Regions from separate parts of the Citrobacter sp. CRE-46 genome, predicted to be linked through region 2. Evidence: predicted binding sites of a transcription regulator. Region 2 holds the regulator's gene; each other region holds the start of a gene.

Region 1 (5,934 bases), 2.6 Mb from region 2:
CCCAACCACCGTATCCGAAAGCGTAATGGGCATCCGTTATTCCTGGAAAGTGGCAGGAATGGACTGTGCCGCCTGCGCCCGAAAAGTGGAAAATGCGGTCCGCCAGGTGAGCGGCGTCAACCAGGTCCAGGTGCTGTTCGCCACCGAAAAACTGGTCGTCGACGCGGGTTATGAGATCCGTCAGCAAGTTGAAAGCGCGGTACAAAAGGCAGGTTATACCCTGCGCGATGAACAAGCGCCGGAAGCCGCCCCTGAATCACGTCTGAAAGAGAACCTGCCGCTGATTTCGCTGATAATCATGATGGCGATTAGCTGGGGGCTGGAGCAGTTCAATCATCCTTTCGGCCAGATAGCGTTTATCGCCACCACGCTGGTCGGCCTGTATCCCATTGCCCGCCAGGCCCTGCGTCTGATGAAAACCGGCAGCTACTTCGCCATTGAAACGTTGATGAGCGTGGCTGCGATTGGCGCACTGTTTATCGGCGCGACGGCGGAAGCCGCCATGGTGCTACTGCTGTTTTTAATTGGTGAGCGCCTGGAAGGGTGGGCCGCCAGCCGCGCCCGCAAAGGTGTTAGCGCATTGATGGCACTCAAGCCAGAAACCGCCACGCGCCTACGTAATGGCGAACGCGAAGAGGTCGCAATCAATACGCTCCGGCCTGGCGATGTTATTGAAGTTGCCGCCGGTGGACGTTTACCCGCCGACGGTAAGCTGGTCTCCGGTTTTGCCAGCTTTGATGAAAGCGCCCTGACCGGCGAATCGATCCCGGTTGAACGCGCCACCGGCGAGAAAGTCCCGGCGGGCGCCACCAGCGTAGATCGTCTGGTTACGCTGGAAGTGCTTTCCGAGCCGGGCGCCAGCGCTATCGATCGCATTCTGAAGCTGATTGAAGAAGCGGAAGAACGCCGCGCCCCCATTGAGCGCTTTATTGACCGTTTCAGCCGAATTTATACCCCCGCTATTATGGCGGTTGCGCTGCTGGTTACCCTCGTCCCGCCGCTGCTGTTTGCCGGCTCCTGGCAGGAGTGGATTTATAAAGGACTGACGCTGTTGCTGATTGGCTGCCCGTGCGCGCTGGTTATCTCAACTCCCGCAGCGATTACCTCTGGTCTTGCCGCCGCGGCGCGTCGTGGCGCATTAATCAAAGGCGGCGCCGCGCTGGAACAGTTGGGCAGAGTCACGCAGGTGGCGTTTGATAAAACCGGCACCCTGACCATCGGTAAACCGCGCGTGACGGCGATTCATCCGGCAAGCGGTATAAATGAGGCTGAACTGCTGGCGCTGGCAGCGGCGGTAGAGCAAGGCGCGACGCACCCACTGGCGCAGGCGATTGTTCGGGAAGCGCAAACGCGCGAGCTGACTATTCCTGTCGCGAAAGAACAGCGGGCGCTGGTTGGCTCCGGAATAGAAGCACTGGTCAACGGCGAGCGCGTGCTGATTTGCGCCGCCGGTAAGCAGCCTGCCGATGCCTTTGCCGGACAGATAAGCGAGCTGGAAAGCGCGGGCCAGACGGTGGTGCTGGTGCTGCGTAACGATACCGTTCTCGGCGTACTGGCCCTACAGGATACGTTGCGCGACGACGCCCGCACTGCCATCAGCGAGCTCAATCAGATCGGCGTGAAAGGGGTGATCCTGACCGGTGATAACCCACGCGCGGCAGCAGCCATTGCCGGGGAGCTGGGTCTGGAATTCAAAGCGGGGTTATTGCCGGAGGATAAGGTGCGAGCCGTTACCTCTCTCAACCAACAGTCGCCGCTGGCAATGGTCGGCGACGGCATCAACGACGCCCCGGCGATGAAAGCGGCGACCATCGGCATTGCCATGGGTAGCGGAACCGACGTCGCGCTGGAAACCGCTGATGCCGCCCTGACCCACAACCGTCTGCGTGGCCTGGTGCAAATGATTCAGCTGGCGCGCGCCACCCATGCCAATATTCGCCAGAACATTGCGATTGCGCTGGGTTTGAAGGGGATTTTCCTCGTCACCACGCTGCTCGGGATAACCGGACTGTGGCTGGCGGTGCTGGCTGATACGGGGGCGACGGTGCTGGTGACCGCGAACGCGTTGCGGTTGTTGCGTAAAGGATAATGAGTGTGTCGGATGCGGCGTTGCCTTATCCGGCCTACAGGTTACACCGTCTTTGTAGGCCGGATGGCGCTTCGCTTAATGACCTTTGCGCACTAAATAGCGGTACGGCAGCGAGTCGGTCTCTTTGGCTACCAGTTCATGCTCCATAAAGGTACAGAAGCCGGGAATGTCGCGGGTTGTCGCCGGATCGTCGGCGACAATCAGCAGCGTTTCACCCGCCTGCATACCGCGCACGGTTTTACGCACCATCATTACAGGTTCCGGGCAGCGTAGTCCCTGGGCATCAAGCGTATGGTCGGGAGAGGTAAACAGATCGCTCATCGTAGTCTCATTCATGCAAAAACGGCGTTATTTTACGCTCTGTTGTGGCGTAAGCCAATCAGGTTAACGATTGCGTGAAAAACAACCATTGCAATGTGCTCTTAAAGCAGTATCATGCGACGGTTTTTTATTGGGTTCCCTCACCCCATCCAACAAAAAGGTCACAATATGACTCCGTTTACACAATCTCAGCGCGTAAAAGCGTTGTTTTGGCTATCGCTATTTCATCTGCTGGTGATCACCTCCAGCAACTATCTGGTACAGCTACCGATCTCCATTTTTGGTTTCCATACCACATGGGGCGCTTTTAGCTTTCCGTTTATTTTCCTCGCGACCGACCTGACCGTGCGTATTTTTGGCGCGCCGTTGGCACGACGTATCATCTTTGCGGTGATGATCCCCGCGCTGCTGATCTCCTATGTTGTTTCATCACTGTTCTATATGGGATCGTGGCAGGGATTCGGCGCGCTGCTGCACTTTAACCTGTTTGTCGCCCGTATCGCCGCCGCCAGCTTTATGGCTTACGCGCTGGGACAAATTCTGGATGTGCATGTCTTTAACCGCCTGCGTCAGAGCCGTCGCTGGTGGCTGGCGCCGACGGCTTCCACGCTGTTTGGCAACATCAGCGATACGTTGGCCTTTTTCTTTATCGCTTTCTGGCGCAGCCCGGATGCCTTTATGGCCGAGCACTGGATGGAAATCGCGCTGGTCGACTACTGCTTCAAGGTACTGATCAGCATTATTTTCTTCCTGCCGATGTACGGCGTGCTGCTGAATATGTTACTGAAAAGGTTGGCAGATAAATCTGAAATATCTGCATTGCAGACGAGTTAAAGGTTCATTTTCCGAGTTGTGATAAGATGGTCGAATGAGCCGTTATGGCCGTTTATCGAAAGGAAGAAGTCAATGCGCAATCTGGTTAAATATGTCGGTATTGGCCTGCTGGTTATGGGGCTTGCAGCCTGTGATAATAGCGATACAAAAGCGCCAGCAGAAGGTGCTGCCGCAGAGAGTAGCGCCACCGGACAACCGGTCAGCCTGCTGGACGGCAAACTCAGTTTTTCCCTGCCAGCGGATATGACCGATCAGAGCGGCAAGCTGGGCACCCAGGCAAACAATATGCACGTATATTCTGACGCAACCGGCCAGAAAGCGGTGATTGTGATTGTCGGCGACAATACCAACGAAGATCTTGCCGTACTGGCAAAACGTCTGGAAGATCAGCAGCGTAGCCGCGACCCGCAGTTGCAGGTCGTCACCAATAAATCTATTGAGCTGAAAGGCCACACGCTGCAACAGTTAGACAGCATCATCTCGGCCAAAGGCCAGACCGCTTACTCTTCCGTGGTGCTGGGTAAAGTGGACAACCAACTGCTGACGCTGCAAATTACGCTGCCGGCTGACGATCAGCAAAAAGCGCAAACGACCGCAGAAAACATCATTAACACGCTGGTTATCCAGTAACGGTTAAGACGATGACTCGGCCTCCGGTGACGCCACCTGAGGCCGTTTTTTTAGCCGCCAGGTCAGCAATAACGCCACCGCCACCAGCCCGGCCGCCGCCAGGTAGATAACCGGTACACCCGCCCACGTCATGACCAGCCCGGCCAGCGGCCCGGTAACGCCCAGCGATAAATCCATAAACACCGTATAGGTCGCCAGCGCGGCACCCTGATTTTGCTGCGGGACGGCTTTTACCGCCACCACGCCCAGCGCCGGGAAGACCAACGAGAACCCGGCACCTGCCAGCAGAACGCCGATTTTAGCCATCCACGGCATGGAGGCCATGCCGACCAGCAGCAGTCCAACAATCTCGACGCTAAAGCAGATCATCGCGACATTGAGCCCACCTAACCGGTTGATACCATTTGGGAATAACAAGCGAGTGCCCACAAATGTACAGCTAAAAAGCGTCAGCGCAAAAGCTGCGCCGTCCCAGCCTTTAGCATCATAAAACAGCGTGATAAAGGTGGCGATCACGCCAAATCCGGCGGAGGCCAGCGCCAGCGCCATCCCGTACAACCAAACGCGCCCAAGCACAGCGCGAAACGGTAACGGCTTGCCTTTGCTGGCCTTCACCGCCGGTCGAGGGAGCGCCAAAAGTATCGCCAGCAGCGCCACGCCCATCACGGTCAGCGCCAGTCCCTGTAAGCCACCCCAGGCGTAACACAATACGCCCAGCGGAGCGCCTATCGCCATCGCGCCATAGGTCACGATGCCGTTCCACGAAATCACCCGTCCGATATGCATTGAGCCAACAACCCCTACGCCCCATAGCGTAGAGCCGGTCCCCGCAAAGCTTTGCCCGATGCCCAGAATCACCCGCCCGATGCATAACAGCAACAAACTTACCAGCGGCCAACCTTGGGTTGATCCTGCCAGCAGGTAACCCAGGCCACTTAAAAAGCAGCCGCACAGTCCGAAGACCACGATTTTTTTCGGCCCCAGCAGATCGGCATAGCGACCGGCATGAGGGCGGCTCAGCAGCGTGGCGAAATACTGCAGGCTGATGACCAGTCCCGCCCAGAAGGCGCTAAATCCCATCACATCATGGACATAGCCGGGCAATACCGCGAGCGGCAGGCCGATGGTCAGATAGCTGGCGAAGTTAAACATCACCACCGAAACAATGCGCAGATTAAGGCGCAAACCGCTTAACGTCGGTTCAGCGACGGGTTCGGGCATGGAAGGTCACCACATTTTCACAACAGTGTTTCATTTCTACCATGTTGCAGACCATAAATCAGCAGCCAGTTTAGGAATAACAGACGCAAGCCAACCGCTACACTTAATGCAAAAACGCAAACAGGAAGAAAACATGACAACCGCTCAGCCCGATAAAACGGGTATGCATATTCTGCTCAAACTGGCCGCTTTGGTGGTGATCCTCGCGGGCATCCATGCCGCGGCGGATATCATTGTGCAACTGTTGCTGGCGCTCTTTTTTGCCATCGTATTGAACCCGCTGGTCACCTGGTTTATTCGCCGGGGTGTGCGTCGCCCGGTAGCCATTACGTTAGTGGTCGTGGTAATGCTGATTGTTCTTACGGCGCTGGTTGGCGTGCTGGCATCGTCGATCACTGAGTTCATGGCCATGCTGCCAAAGTACAATAAGGAGCTGACGCGCAAAGTTCTGTATCTGCAAGAAATGGTCCCCTTTCTGAACCTGCATATGTCCCCGGAGCGCATGTTGCAGCGTATGGACTCCGACAAACTGATGACCTTCACCACCACGCTAATGACGAGTCTTTCCGGCGCCATGGCCAGCGTCGTCCTGCTGGTAATGACGGTCGTCTTTATGCTGTTTGAAGTGCGCCACGTTCCTTATAAGCTGCGCTTCGCGTTAAACAATCCGCAGATTCATATTGCGGGGCTGCATCGGGCGCTGAAGGGCGTTTCACACTATCTGGCGCTGAAAACGTTGCTCAGCTTATGGACCGGCGCCATTGTCTGGCTGGGGCTGGCGTTGATGGGGATTCAGTTTGCTCTGATGTGGGGCGTGCTGGCATTCCTGCTAAACTACG
Region 2 (5,934 bases):
GTGGCGGGGGAGTTGATTTTCAAGCCCGGCGCGCAATACCTTAGTGAAAAATATGTCCAGCCGATCGCACTCCCACCAGCCATCCATATAGCTCTCACCCAAACCTAACGATCCTTCCTGCAGTACGCGTTTGAAAAAATCGGGGTTCTTGACACGAATATCCGCCGCAGCCGAACCATTAATGGTAATGCCTGCACGGCTCAATAATTCATTGGTGATGCGGTACCAGTTATCATCCGGTACGCTGACGTCTTCTATACACGATGAACTCATAGCTTCTCCATCACTGGTCGGTGATCAGAACCTTAAAACAGCGTAGACGCTTTTTTGGGCTTTGTGAGAAATCTCACGGAATTAATCCGCGAATCTTTAATCCGACGTAGAACAGAGGAAGGGAGGAACCCTTACCGAAAAGGCCATCCGTGGAAAAACAGGAACGTTCTTGTCCCCGTTAATACCTAAAAATTATCGTTTTTGTAACAACTGGAAATCAGTATAAGCCTGATTTTTTGACGATTCAATAGAAAACTGTTAGCGGGCTAACTATGTGCCCGCGACATTTATTAGTGAGACTCACCGTGGGCAATTTGCGCCCGGTCATCTGTTTGACGGGTGTTATCGGTCTGCGATTGCATTTTGTAACCGATGGCTGCCAGCAGCACTGTTGTCAGCATCACGCTGGTGGTGGTGAGCAGCGGGGTGGCGATCAGCCACGACACCATAAGACTTGCCAGGAAGCATAAACCCAGTTGCAGCGTATTTTGCAATGCGGCTGCGCGTCCTGTGGCCTGTGGGAAAGGACGTAACGCCTGAGCGACAACGATAGGATAGATTGCGCCGTTGGCAATCGCCATTACGCAGAATGGGATCAGAATTTCAGCCAGCGCAACATGATGAATAAAGCCGGTAGCCCAGGTGGCAACAACGCTGATGGAATAAAGAATCAGTAACCATGGCAGCATCTGACGACCTTGCCATTTTTGCAGCGCCGCACGGCAACCGTAACCACCAATTAAGAAGGCGATAGTTTGCGGAACATAGCTCAGGCCAATCACTGCCGGGCTGTAGCCCATTTCGCTAAGGATAAACGGTGAACCCGTCAGCCATGCGAAAAAGCTTGCGGAGCAGGCGGCATAAATCAGTACGTTTCCACGATAAGCTTTCGAGCGCAACAGTGTGGCGAAAGTCAGTTTATCCTGGCTGTCGTCGCGTGCTTTAACCGTCGGTTTTAAACGCAGGGCCGGAAGCATCAGAATCAGGGTAATAGCAAACAGGGTGGCGAAAATGGCCTGCCAGGAGAAATGGACCAGAATCCAGCTGCCCAATAACGGCGCGAGAGCCGGTGATAACCCGACCAGCGGCATAATGGTGGCAAAGATGCGGTTTACTTTTTGTGAAGGGTAATAGTCTGTAACCAGCGCCTGCCAGATAACCGACGCGGCACAGACGCCAACGGCCTGAATAAAGCGTAGCGCCAGCAAGCCAGTGGCGTTTTCAACCCACAGCATACCCAGACTACCCAGCGCAAAAATAGATAAACCCAACAGTAAAATCGGTTTACGGCCATAGCGGTCCGAGAGCGGTCCCCACAGTAGTTGTGCGACGGCGAAACCCGCTAAAAATAAACTTAGGCTGGCGCTGACGGCAGATGCAGGTGTTTGCAGATCGGACTGAATCGCGGCAAAGGCGGGCAGATACATATCCGTCGCCAGAAAGCCGAGCACGCTAAGGCCCGCCAACCAGACTAAAAAACCTTTCCCAGGTTGCATCATCATTTCTCTTTTTTTAGCAATAGAACAATGCCGCTGAGTGTAGTGAGTGTAATTCACGCTGTGAAACGCTAATATTTGCTTACTGATTTCAAATTTTTTGTAGGCAGAATATGTGGTCGGAATATTCACTTGAAGTGGTTGATGCGGTTGCACGCAACGGCAGTTTCAGTTCAGCCGCGCAGGAGTTACACCGCGTACCTTCGGCGGTAAGCTACACCGTGCGCCAACTGGAGGAGTGGCTGGCTGTACCGCTTTTTGAGCGACGCCATCGCGATGTGGAATTAACGCCTGCCGGCGCGTGGTTTTTAAAAGAAGGGCGCTCTGTTATCAAAAAAATGCAGATCACTCGTCAGCAATGTCAACAAATCGCCAACGGCTGGCGAGGACAACTGGCAATCGCGGTAGATAACATTGTCCGTCCCGAACGTACCCGGCAGATGATTGTGGATTTCTATCGCCACTTTGATGATGTGGAACTGCTGGTTTTTCAGGAAGTCTTTAATGGTGTCTGGGATGCGCTTTCCGATGGGCGTGTAGAGCTGGCTATTGGCGCCACACAGGCCATTCCGGTAGGGGGTCGCTATACCTTCCGCGACATGGGCATGCTGAGCTGGAGCTGCGTGGTGGCCAGCCATCATCCGCTGGCGTCAATGTCGGGGCCGCTAAGCGATGATACGTTGCGCAACTGGCCGTCACTGGTGCGAGAAGATACCTCGCGTACATTGCCGAAGCGTATAACCTGGTTACTGGACAACCAAAAGCGCGTTGTGGTGCCTGACTGGGAATCTTCCGCAACCTGTTTATCTGCGGGATTGTGTGTAGGCATGGTACCAACACATTTTGCCAAGCCGTGGATTGATAGCGGTAAATGGGTGTCGCTGCAGTTGGAGAATCCCTTTCCTGATGCCGCGTGTTGTCTGACATGGCAACAGAACGATACCTCGCCAGCACTGAGCTGGTTGCTGGACTATTTAGGTGATAGCGAAACGCTGAATAAAGAATGGTTGCGGGAGCCAGATGAGGCCCCCGCACAACAGGCTTAACGACGATAATCGCGGAATGGACCGTCAGCAACGGAGCGGCGCTCTACCAGACGCGGATGAACCTCGATAGACTGCGACTCTTCGCGTTTATTCACGATGCGGTCTAACAGCATATTAAAGGCCGTTTCACCCAGTGAATCCTTAGGCTGGTGAATGGTGGTCAGCGCTGGCGTGAAGAAGCGGGCGTTGCGCACGTTATCATAACCGATGAGCGAGACATCCTGCGGTACGCGCAGTCCCATCTCATCAGCGGCGCACAGCGCGCCCATCGCCATGATATCGCCACCGCAGAAGACGGCGGTCGGACGATGCGACTGTGAAAGAATTTGCTGCATGGCGCGATAACCGGATTCAGGTTCAAAATCGCCCTGTACAATCCAGTTTTCGGGAACCTTAATCAGCGCTTCTTCCATCGCTTTCATAAAGCCAGCCAGACGACCGGCCCCGGTATTCCGCTCCATCGGGCCCGGGATTGCGCCAATCTCGCGATGGCCGCGTTCTATCAGATACCGACCCGCCATGTAACCGCCCTCGAAAGCGTTATCAATGACCGTATCGGTAAAATCAGCCTTAGCTTCGCCCCAGTCCATAACAACCATCGGAATATGGCGATACTCTTCGAGCATCGAAAGCAGAGGTTCCGGATACTCAGAACACATCACTAACAGACCATCAACGCGCTTTTGCGCCATCATCGACAGATAGGCCTGCTGCTTTTCAAGACTGTTCCATGCGTTGCCCAGAATCAGGGTATAGCCTTTCTGGAAACAGTTTTTCTCAACGGCTTCGATAATTTCGGCGAAATAGGCCGCTTCGCTGCTGGTCGCCAGCAAGCCGATAGACTTGGTGTGATTCACCTTCAGGCTGCGCGCAACTGCGCTTGGAGAATAGTGCAGCTCTTTGATCGCAGCCCAAACCGCATTACGCGTTTCTTCCGCGACAAAGCGCGTCTTGTTAATTACGTGTGATACGGTTGTAGTGGAAACGTTTGCTCGCTTCGCTACATCTTTAATTGTTGCCATTACATCTCACTCCAGACCATATCCTAAGCTCCTGAGAATACTCCAGGTAAACGTTTGCCTTCACACACCCTTAACGCAACGTAGGGGTTGCGGCACGCCGGGAAAACGACACGGAACGTCAGGAAGGGGTCAATGGCCGGTACGCTAATCAAGTAAGCGTGGAATTTTGTCTGATCTTAACGAAAAGGGGAAGAGTTAAAAGCAGTTATCAATATAAATCGTGAGAGATTTTTGCTTTCAAGTGTGTAAAAATGCGCAATATCACTTTTTGTGTGGGAATAAAAAGGAGAAAACTTGATGAGCACCGATCTGAAATTTTCGTTAGTGACTACCATTATTGTTCTGGGTTTGATCGTCGCGGGTGGCCTGACCGCAGCACTGCATTGATTTCCCCGAGGGAGTTAGCTCTCCCTCATCCTTTCCGCATCTATTCCCCCTCTATTGTTTGCGAATAAGCAAAAGTCTTTTGCAATTTTGTTAACTTTATTAATTTTGCGATCAATGTCATGCTTTTGACTCTTATTTTATGTCGCGCCACGGCTCGACGTTACGGAGTCGATATATGAAAATCAATTATCCCTTACTGGCGCTGGCGATTGGCGCGTTTGGCATTGGCACCACCGAATTTTCGCCAATGGGATTATTGCCCGTGATTGCCAAAGGGGTGGATGTCTCGATTCCCGCGGCCGGGATGCTGATTAGCGCGTATGCGGTTGGCGTGATGGTGGGAGCTCCGCTGATGACACTGCTGCTGTCCCATCGCGCGCGACGTAATGCGCTGATATTCCTGATGGCTATTTTCACGCTGGGCAACGTGCTTTCCGCTATCTCGCCGGATTACACCACGCTGATGCTGTCACGTATTTTGACCAGTCTTAATCACGGAGCCTTTTTTGGTCTCGGCTCTGTTGTCGCCGCAAGCGTGGTACCTAAACATAAGCAAGCCAGCGCCGTGGCAACCATGTTTATGGGGTTAACGATTGCCAATATTGGCGGTGTTCCCGCGGCGACGTGGCTTGGTGAGACAATCGGCTGGCGGATGTCGTTTATGGCGACGGCGGGTCTGGGCGTCATCGCTATGGTCAGCCTGTTCTTCTCATTACCGAAAGGTGGGTCAGGAGCGCGCCCCGATGTCCGCAGCGAACTGGCGGTACTTATGCGCCCACAGGTGCTGTCGGCTCTGCTGACCACTGTGCTGGGCGCAGGCGCGATGTTCACGCTTTATACTTACATTTCGCCGGTGCTGCACAGCATTACCCATGCCACACCGGCATTTGTGACCGGAATGCTGGTATTAATTGGCGTCGGATTCTCGATCGGAAACTATCTTGGTGGCAAACTGGCGGATCGTTCTGTCAACGGTACGCTTAAAGGCTTTTTGCTGTTGTTGATGGTTATTATGCTGGCCATTCCCTTCCTCGCGCGTAATGAGCTGGGGGCGGCGGTCAGTATGGTCGTCTGGGGCGCGGCGACGTTTGCGGTGGTTCCGCCGTTGCAGATGCGGGTGATGCGCGTTGCCAGCGAAGCGCCAGGGTTATCATCGTCAGTCAACATTGGCGCGTTTAACCTGGGAAATGCGTTAGGTGCGGCAGCCGGTGGGGCGGTGATTTCCGGTGGTCTGGGCTACAGTTTTGTACCCGTGATGGGAGCGATTGTGGCAGGGCTTGCGTTACTGCTGGTCTTTATCTCGGCAAGAAGGCAATCTGAAGAAGTCTGCACTGCCTCCAGCTAAGGCTAAAACGCAGAAGGGAGTCCCTTCTGCGTTATCATTTTATGCTGCGAAGTTCTTCGCAACAAATTCCCAGTTCACCAGCGCCCAGAAGTGCTCCAGGTAGCCAGGACGGGCATTGCGATAATCGATGTAGTAGGCGTGTTCCCATACGTCAACGGTCATCAGCGGCGTCGCGTCGGTCGTCAGCGGAGTACCTGCGTTGGAAGTAGAAACGATAGCCAGTTTGCCATCCGTTCCTTTAACCAGCCAGGTCCAGCCAGAACCGAAGTTTTTGATAGCGGCATCGGTGAATTGCGCTTTGAAATCCGCAAAGCTGCCAAAGGAGGCGGCAATTGCATCGGCCAGTTTACCGGTCGGCTCGCCAC
Region 3 (5,934 bases), 920 kb from region 2:
GCGTGCCGGTGACCGGGGAAGGGGTAGGGTCTGAAGCGGTCATTGATAAGGATCTGGCGGCGGCATTGCTGGCTGAACAGATCGATGCCGACGGTCTGGTTATCCTCACCGATGCTGATGCGGTCTATGAGAACTGGGGCACGCCAGAGCAACGTGCGATTCGTCAAGCCTCTCCTGATGAACTGGCGCCGTTTGCTAAAGCCGATGGTTCGATGGGGCCAAAGGTGACAGCCGTAAGCGGATACGTGAAGCGACGTGGAAAACCCGCGTGGATTGGCGCGCTGTCTCGCATTGAAGACACGTTGGCGGGGAAAGCCGGAACCTGCATTCGTCTGTAAAAGTAACGGGAGGCGTGCGCAGGCGCACCTCCCGTATCGGTTTATTTCAGCTTTGACTGCGCCCAGATGATGCCGCTGGCATATTCCGGCGGCAGCAGGGGAATGAGCGCTTCCAGCGTGGCGCTAAGGCGCGCGGTATCGCTGTCGCTCAGATTCAGGTGTCCCACCTTACGCCCTTCGCGTACCTCTTTGTCATACCAGTGCAGATGCACCAGCGGCAGCTTCAGCCAGTCATAGTTCAGGTCGCTGCCGATCAGGTTTACCATCACCGAAGGATTGTTCACCACCGGCGTCGGCAGCGGCAGGCCGGTAATGGCGCGCAGGTGCAGTTCAAACTGGCTAATGCTGGCGCCGTTTTGCGTCCAGTGCCCGCTGTTGTGCACGCGCGGAGCCAGTTCATTGATCAGCAAATCTTCCGGGGTGATGAAACACTCCATCGCCATCACACCGACATAGCCCAGCTCCTGCATGATGGCAGAGAGCATCGCTTCGGCCTGCGCCTGATGTTTAGCGTTAGCCTGCGGAAATACCACGCTGGTGCGCAGAATGCCGTCCTGATGCAGGTTATGGGTCAGCGGATAGAAGACAGTGCTGCCGTCGTGCGCACGCGCGCCAACCAGCGAGACTTCACCGGAGAAGTTGATTCCTCGCTCGACGATGCACTCGCCGTAGCAGTCGTCTGGCAGTTGTTCGGTTTCATTCGCGCGTAAACGCCACTGTCCACGACCGTCGTAGCCGCCGACGCGACGCTTCACAATCGCCAACTCGCCGAGTTTGTCAAACACCGCAGACCATTCGCTTTTATCCGCCAGCAGTTGCCATGGTGCGGTCGCCAGGTTGAGTTTGTCAAAAAGCTGTTTTTGCGTCAGACGGTCAGCAATAATCGGGAAGACGTCGCGGTTAACAAACGCCGGGTGACGCGCCAGTTCGCGAGTGAGCGCCGTTTCCGGCCAGCGCTCAATCTCAGCGGTAATCACGCTTTGTTGAAAAGGAACGGCAGCGGGTTCGGCGTCCAGCCCGACGGGCCAGACCGCAATCCCCAGCGGCTCACCGGCCTGACGCAGCATGCGTCCTAGCTGACCATTGCCGAGTACACAGACCTGCTTCATGCGACACCTCGCGGGTCCGGGTTCTCCAGTACCTCATCGGTTTGCGCTTTACGCCACTCAGCCAGACGCTGATGCAATTCTTTGTCGTGTGTTGCCAGAATTTGCGCGGCCAGCAGGGCCGCATTGGCTGCGCCCGCTTTGCCGATCGCCAGCGTGCCCACCGGAATACCGCGAGGCATCTGTACGATGGAGTAGAGACTGTCTACGCCGCTCAACGCTGCGCTTTGTACCGGAACGCCTAAAACAGGCACCAGCGTTTTCGCCGCAATCATACCTGGCAAATGTGCAGCACCACCGGCACCGGCAATAATCACCTGATAACCGTTTTCTTCAGCGCCTTCGGCGAAACTGAACAGTTTGTCTGGGGTACGGTGGGCGGAGACGACCTCAACATGGTGTGGAACGTCCAGCATTTCGAAGATTTCGGCGGCGAACTGCATGGTAGCCCAGTCGCTTTTGGACCCCATCACGATGGCGACACGCGCCGGATTATTGCGGGAAGACATGCGTCTGAAAACTCCTGTGGTGCACTACACTCGACTTTTGAGGGCACAGAGAATAGCATAATTCACCGTCAAGGAAAACGATTGCGCGCTTTACACTTCACTCTTCAAGCTGCCTCTTTGTTGGCTGCATCTGCTCACCCCAGTCACTTACTTTAGTCAGCTCCAGGGGATTCACGGATTTGCCGCCTCGATGCAACTCGAATAGTTTTGTGTAAAGAGGAACGGGGTATTTGCAGAATTAAAACGGGAATGCGATCAGTTCAACGTCGTGTGGTGTGACTTTGATCATCGAACCTTCGCTGTGCCAGGCGCCTAATACTACGCGGAACGCGGGTTGCCCATTGGCCGTAAGTTCGTGGACTGCCGGACGGTGGGTATGACCGTGAATTAACCACTGGGCCTGATGTTTTTCCAGCTCGGCAATAACGGCCTGCTGATTCACATCCATGATCTCCAGCGACTTACTGCTGTTGGCTGCTTTGCTGTTGGCGCGCATTTTCGCGGCAATACGTTGGCGAATGAACAATGGCAGGGCGAGGAATAGTTTTTGTAGCCAGTGTTGATGCACTTTGGCGCGAAACGCCTGATAGCCAGCATCGTCGGTGCATAACGTATCGCCATGCATGATCAGCACCTTGCGACCATACAGATCGAGCACTTTCTCTTCGGGCAGTAAGGTCATGCCGCTCTCACGGGCAAAACGTTTGCCGAGCAGAAAATCACGGTTGCCGTGAATAAAAAAGCAGGGAACGCCGGAATCAACCAGTGCTTTTATCGCCGCGGCTATTTGATGATGCAGCGGATTAGGGTCGTCGTCGCCAATCCAGGCTTCGAACAGGTCGCCGAGAATGTACAGCGCATCGGCTTGTCGCGCATCACCGGCTAAAAAACGCAGAAAACCGGCGGTGATCGCCGGTTCTTCTGTGCAGAGGTGAAGATCTGCAATAAACAGTGTCGCCACGATTACTCGCTGACGGTCACGTTTTCGATGATGACGTCTTCTTTCGGCACATCCTGATGCATACCGCTGCGACCAGTGGAAACGCCTTTGATTTTATCAACCACGTCCATGCCTTCAACAACTTCAGCAAACACGCAGTAACCCCAACCCTGCATGCTTTCGCCAGAGAAGTTCAGGAAGTCATTGTCAGCAACGTTGATGAAGAACTGTGCGGTTGCGGAGTGCGGAGCCTGAGTACGCGCCATTGCCAGCGTACCACGGGTGTTTTTCAGACCGTTGTTCGCTTCGTTTTTGATCGCTTCTTTTGTGGCTTTTTGCTTCATGCCCGGCTCGAAACCACCGCCCTGGATCATGAAACCGTTAATAACACGGTGGAAAATGGTGTTGTTATAAAAACCTTCGCGGCAGTAGTCCAGGAAGTTTTTAACTGTTTCAGGCGCTTTATCATCAAACGTTTTGATTACGATATCGCCGTGATTAGTGTGGAAAGTAACCATTTTTGCATCCTGTTCCGATAGATTGGTGCTTCGACCCTGTTAAGGGTCAGAGTTAGGGGTGTGTTATAGCATAACCGCAAGCTGCGATCACCTTGCAAAGTGTGCTGCTTCGATTACGAATAATATGTATTATACGGATATTATTACCCACACACGTCTACACGGAATCTTCGATGTTAAAAATCTTTAATACACTGACGCGCCAAAAAGAGGAATTCAAACCTATTCATGCCGGGGAAGTCGGCATGTACGTGTGTGGTATTACCGTTTACGATCTCTGTCATATTGGCCACGGACGTACTTTCGTTTCTTTCGACGTCGTTGCGCGTTATCTGCGCTTCCTCGGCTATAAGCTGAAGTATGTGCGCAACATTACCGATATCGACGACAAAATCATCAAGCGCGCGAATGAAAACGGCGAGAGCTTTGTCGCGCTGGTCGATCGCATGATTGCGGAAATGCATAGCGATTTCGATGCGCTGAATATTCTGCGCCCCGATCTGGAACCTCGCGCTACGCATCATATCGCCGAGATTATTGAGATCACCGAACAGCTGATCGCCAAAGGTCACGCCTATGTTGCCGATAATGGCGACGTGATGTTCGATGTCCCGACTGATCCGAACTACGGTCAGTTGTCACGCCAGGATCTGGATCAACTGCAGGCAGGCGCACGCGTTGACGTGGTTGACGTGAAGCGCAACCCGATGGACTTCGTGTTATGGAAAATGTCCAAAGAGGGGGAACCGAGCTGGCCATCTCCGTGGGGCGCTGGTCGTCCGGGCTGGCATATCGAGTGTTCGGCGATGAACTGCAAACAGTTGGGCAACCATTTTGATATTCACGGTGGCGGCTCCGACCTGATGTTCCCGCACCATGAAAACGAAATTGCCCAGTCCACCTGTGCGCACGATGGCGAATACGTGAACTACTGGATGCACTCCGGGATGGTGATGGTTGACCGCGAGAAAATGTCCAAATCGCTGGGCAACTTCTTTACCGTGCGCGACGTGCTGAAATACTACGACGCCGAAACCATTCGCTACTTCCTGATGTCGGGTCATTACCGTAGCCAGTTGAACTACAGCGAAGAGAACCTGAAACAGGCGCGTTCTGCGCTGGAACGTCTGTACACTGCGCTGCGCGGCACTGACAAGTCCGTTGCTCCTGCGGGTGGCGAGGCCTTTGAAGCGCGTTTCATTGAAGCGATGGACGACGACTTCAACACCCCGGAAGCGTACTCCGTGCTGTTTGATATGGCGCGTGAAGTTAACCGCCTGAAGGGTGAAGATATGGCGGCGGCGAACGGTATGGCTGCGCATCTGCGTAAACTCTCCAGCGTGCTGGGCTTGCTGGAACAGGATCCAGAAGCATTCCTGCAAAGCGGCGCGCAGACGGATGACGGTGAAGTCGCCGAAATTGAAGCGTTAATCCAGCAGCGTCTGGACGCCCGTAAGGCGAAAGACTGGGCGGCGGCCGACGCCGCGCGTGACCGTCTCAACGAGATGGGCATCGTGCTGGAAGACGGTCCGCAGGGCACCACCTGGCGTCGTAAGTAACTCTGTAAGCCCGGTGGCGCCTACGCTTACCGGGCCTACAAAAGAGCGAGTGTTGGCCGGATAAGACGCAGCGCGTCGCATCCGGCAGATTAATATTTTCGATACCACCACAGCACACCCATCATCATCATTCCCGGTAGCCACACCCATAATAATTCCGAAATAATCACCTGATGCCCGTAAGGGGTCGCGTAGCGTGACAGCGCGAACGGCGCGACTTTAATCACCTGCCACGGCGCGAAAAAGCGTTCATCCGACCACGGCCACAGCCAGCCGACGCCTTTGCCGCCGGTGGTGACAGAATCCAGCACACTGTGCGATAGCAGTGAAACTGTCAGGAATAGCCAGCAGCGAATCAATCCGGCTTTAAACCATCGTCGGCCAATCAATACGCAAAGTAGCGGCACGACAAAGGCGAACAGCAGTGAGTGGGTAAATCCACGGTGGCCAAACACGTTGCCGTAGGCGACGCCAAGCTTAAATGACAGCACGTCGGCATCCGGCAGCATCGCCAGAATGACGCCAGTAAACAGTAATCGTGGGGGGATGACTTTAAGTCCGAGACCTAATCCTAAACAGAGTGGAACGGCCGCGTGAGTAACGATGGTTGGCATGATGTTCGCTTCATGTGGGAAAACGACATGCTAACTGTTCACTGTGAAGTGGGGATGAAGTTATTATCTGAAAATGAGACGGGGAAGCGGCCGGACAGGGCGTTAACCTCATCCGGCACTCGGGTCACGCTACGACGTTAATGCTGTGGCCTTCAAAGCTGACGGTCTGTCCGGCAACGATTTTACAGCGTTTGCGCGTTTCAACCGCGCCATCGACCTTCACCAAGCCTTCGCCAATAGCGATCTTTGCCTGGGCGCCGCTTTCGCTCCAGCCTTCCAGCTTCAGCAAATCGCAGAGTTCAACGTGTGGGTGCTTACCCAGTGAAAATGTGGCCATCTTAAACGTCCTT

The links. The regulator PurR, encoded in region 2, represses purine synthesis genes. The targets are predictions, from matches to a motif close to CANGCAAACGTTTGCNTG.
Region 1: the regulator PurR is predicted to act here: its motif matches at 2,470-2,487, upstream of tusA (sulfurtransferase TusA).
Region 3: the regulator PurR is predicted to act here: its motif matches at 2,024-2,041, upstream of purE (5-(carboxyamino)imidazole ribonucleotide mutase).

The regions. Positions count from the first base shown of each region.
Region 1 is NZ_CM184341.1:293,354-299,287, reverse strand. Features, by position in the region: gene zntA (Zn(II)/Cd(II)/Pb(II) translocating P-type ATPase ZntA) at 1-2,089, shown strand, start outside; gene tusA (sulfurtransferase TusA) at 2,165-2,410, opposite strand; gene AC534G_RS01395 (7-cyano-7-deazaguanine/7-aminomethyl-7-deazaguanine transporter) at 2,579-3,244, shown strand; gene AC534G_RS01390 (DcrB family lipoprotein) at 3,317-3,874, shown strand; gene AC534G_RS01385 (MFS transporter) at 3,878-5,095, opposite strand; gene AC534G_RS01380 (AI-2E family transporter) at 5,229-5,934, shown strand, end outside.
Region 2 is NZ_CM184341.1:2,864,596-2,870,529, reverse strand. Features, by position in the region: gene cfa (cyclopropane fatty acyl phospholipid synthase) at 1-273, opposite strand, end outside; gene punC (purine nucleoside transporter PunC) at 564-1,769, opposite strand; gene punR (DNA-binding transcriptional activator PunR) at 1,883-2,815, shown strand; gene purR (HTH-type transcriptional repressor PurR) at 2,812-3,837, opposite strand; gene cydH (cytochrome bd-I accessory subunit CydH) at 4,135-4,224, shown strand; gene AC534G_RS13940 (MFS transporter) at 4,400-5,569, shown strand; gene sodB (superoxide dismutase [Fe]) at 5,609-5,934, opposite strand, start outside.
Region 3 is NZ_CM184341.1:3,786,179-3,792,112, reverse strand. Features, by position in the region: gene AC534G_RS18630 (carbamate kinase) at 1-338, shown strand, start outside; gene purK (5-(carboxyamino)imidazole ribonucleotide synthase) at 380-1,447, opposite strand; gene purE (5-(carboxyamino)imidazole ribonucleotide mutase) at 1,444-1,953, opposite strand; gene lpxH (UDP-2,3-diacylglucosamine diphosphatase) at 2,192-2,914, opposite strand; gene ppiB (peptidylprolyl isomerase B) at 2,917-3,411, opposite strand; gene cysS (cysteine--tRNA ligase) at 3,585-4,970, shown strand; gene AC534G_RS18600 (metal-dependent hydrolase) at 5,060-5,584, opposite strand; gene ybcJ (ribosome-associated protein YbcJ) at 5,709-5,921, opposite strand; gene folD (bifunctional methylenetetrahydrofolate dehydrogenase/methenyltetrahydrofolate cyclohydrolase FolD) at 5,923-5,934, opposite strand, start outside.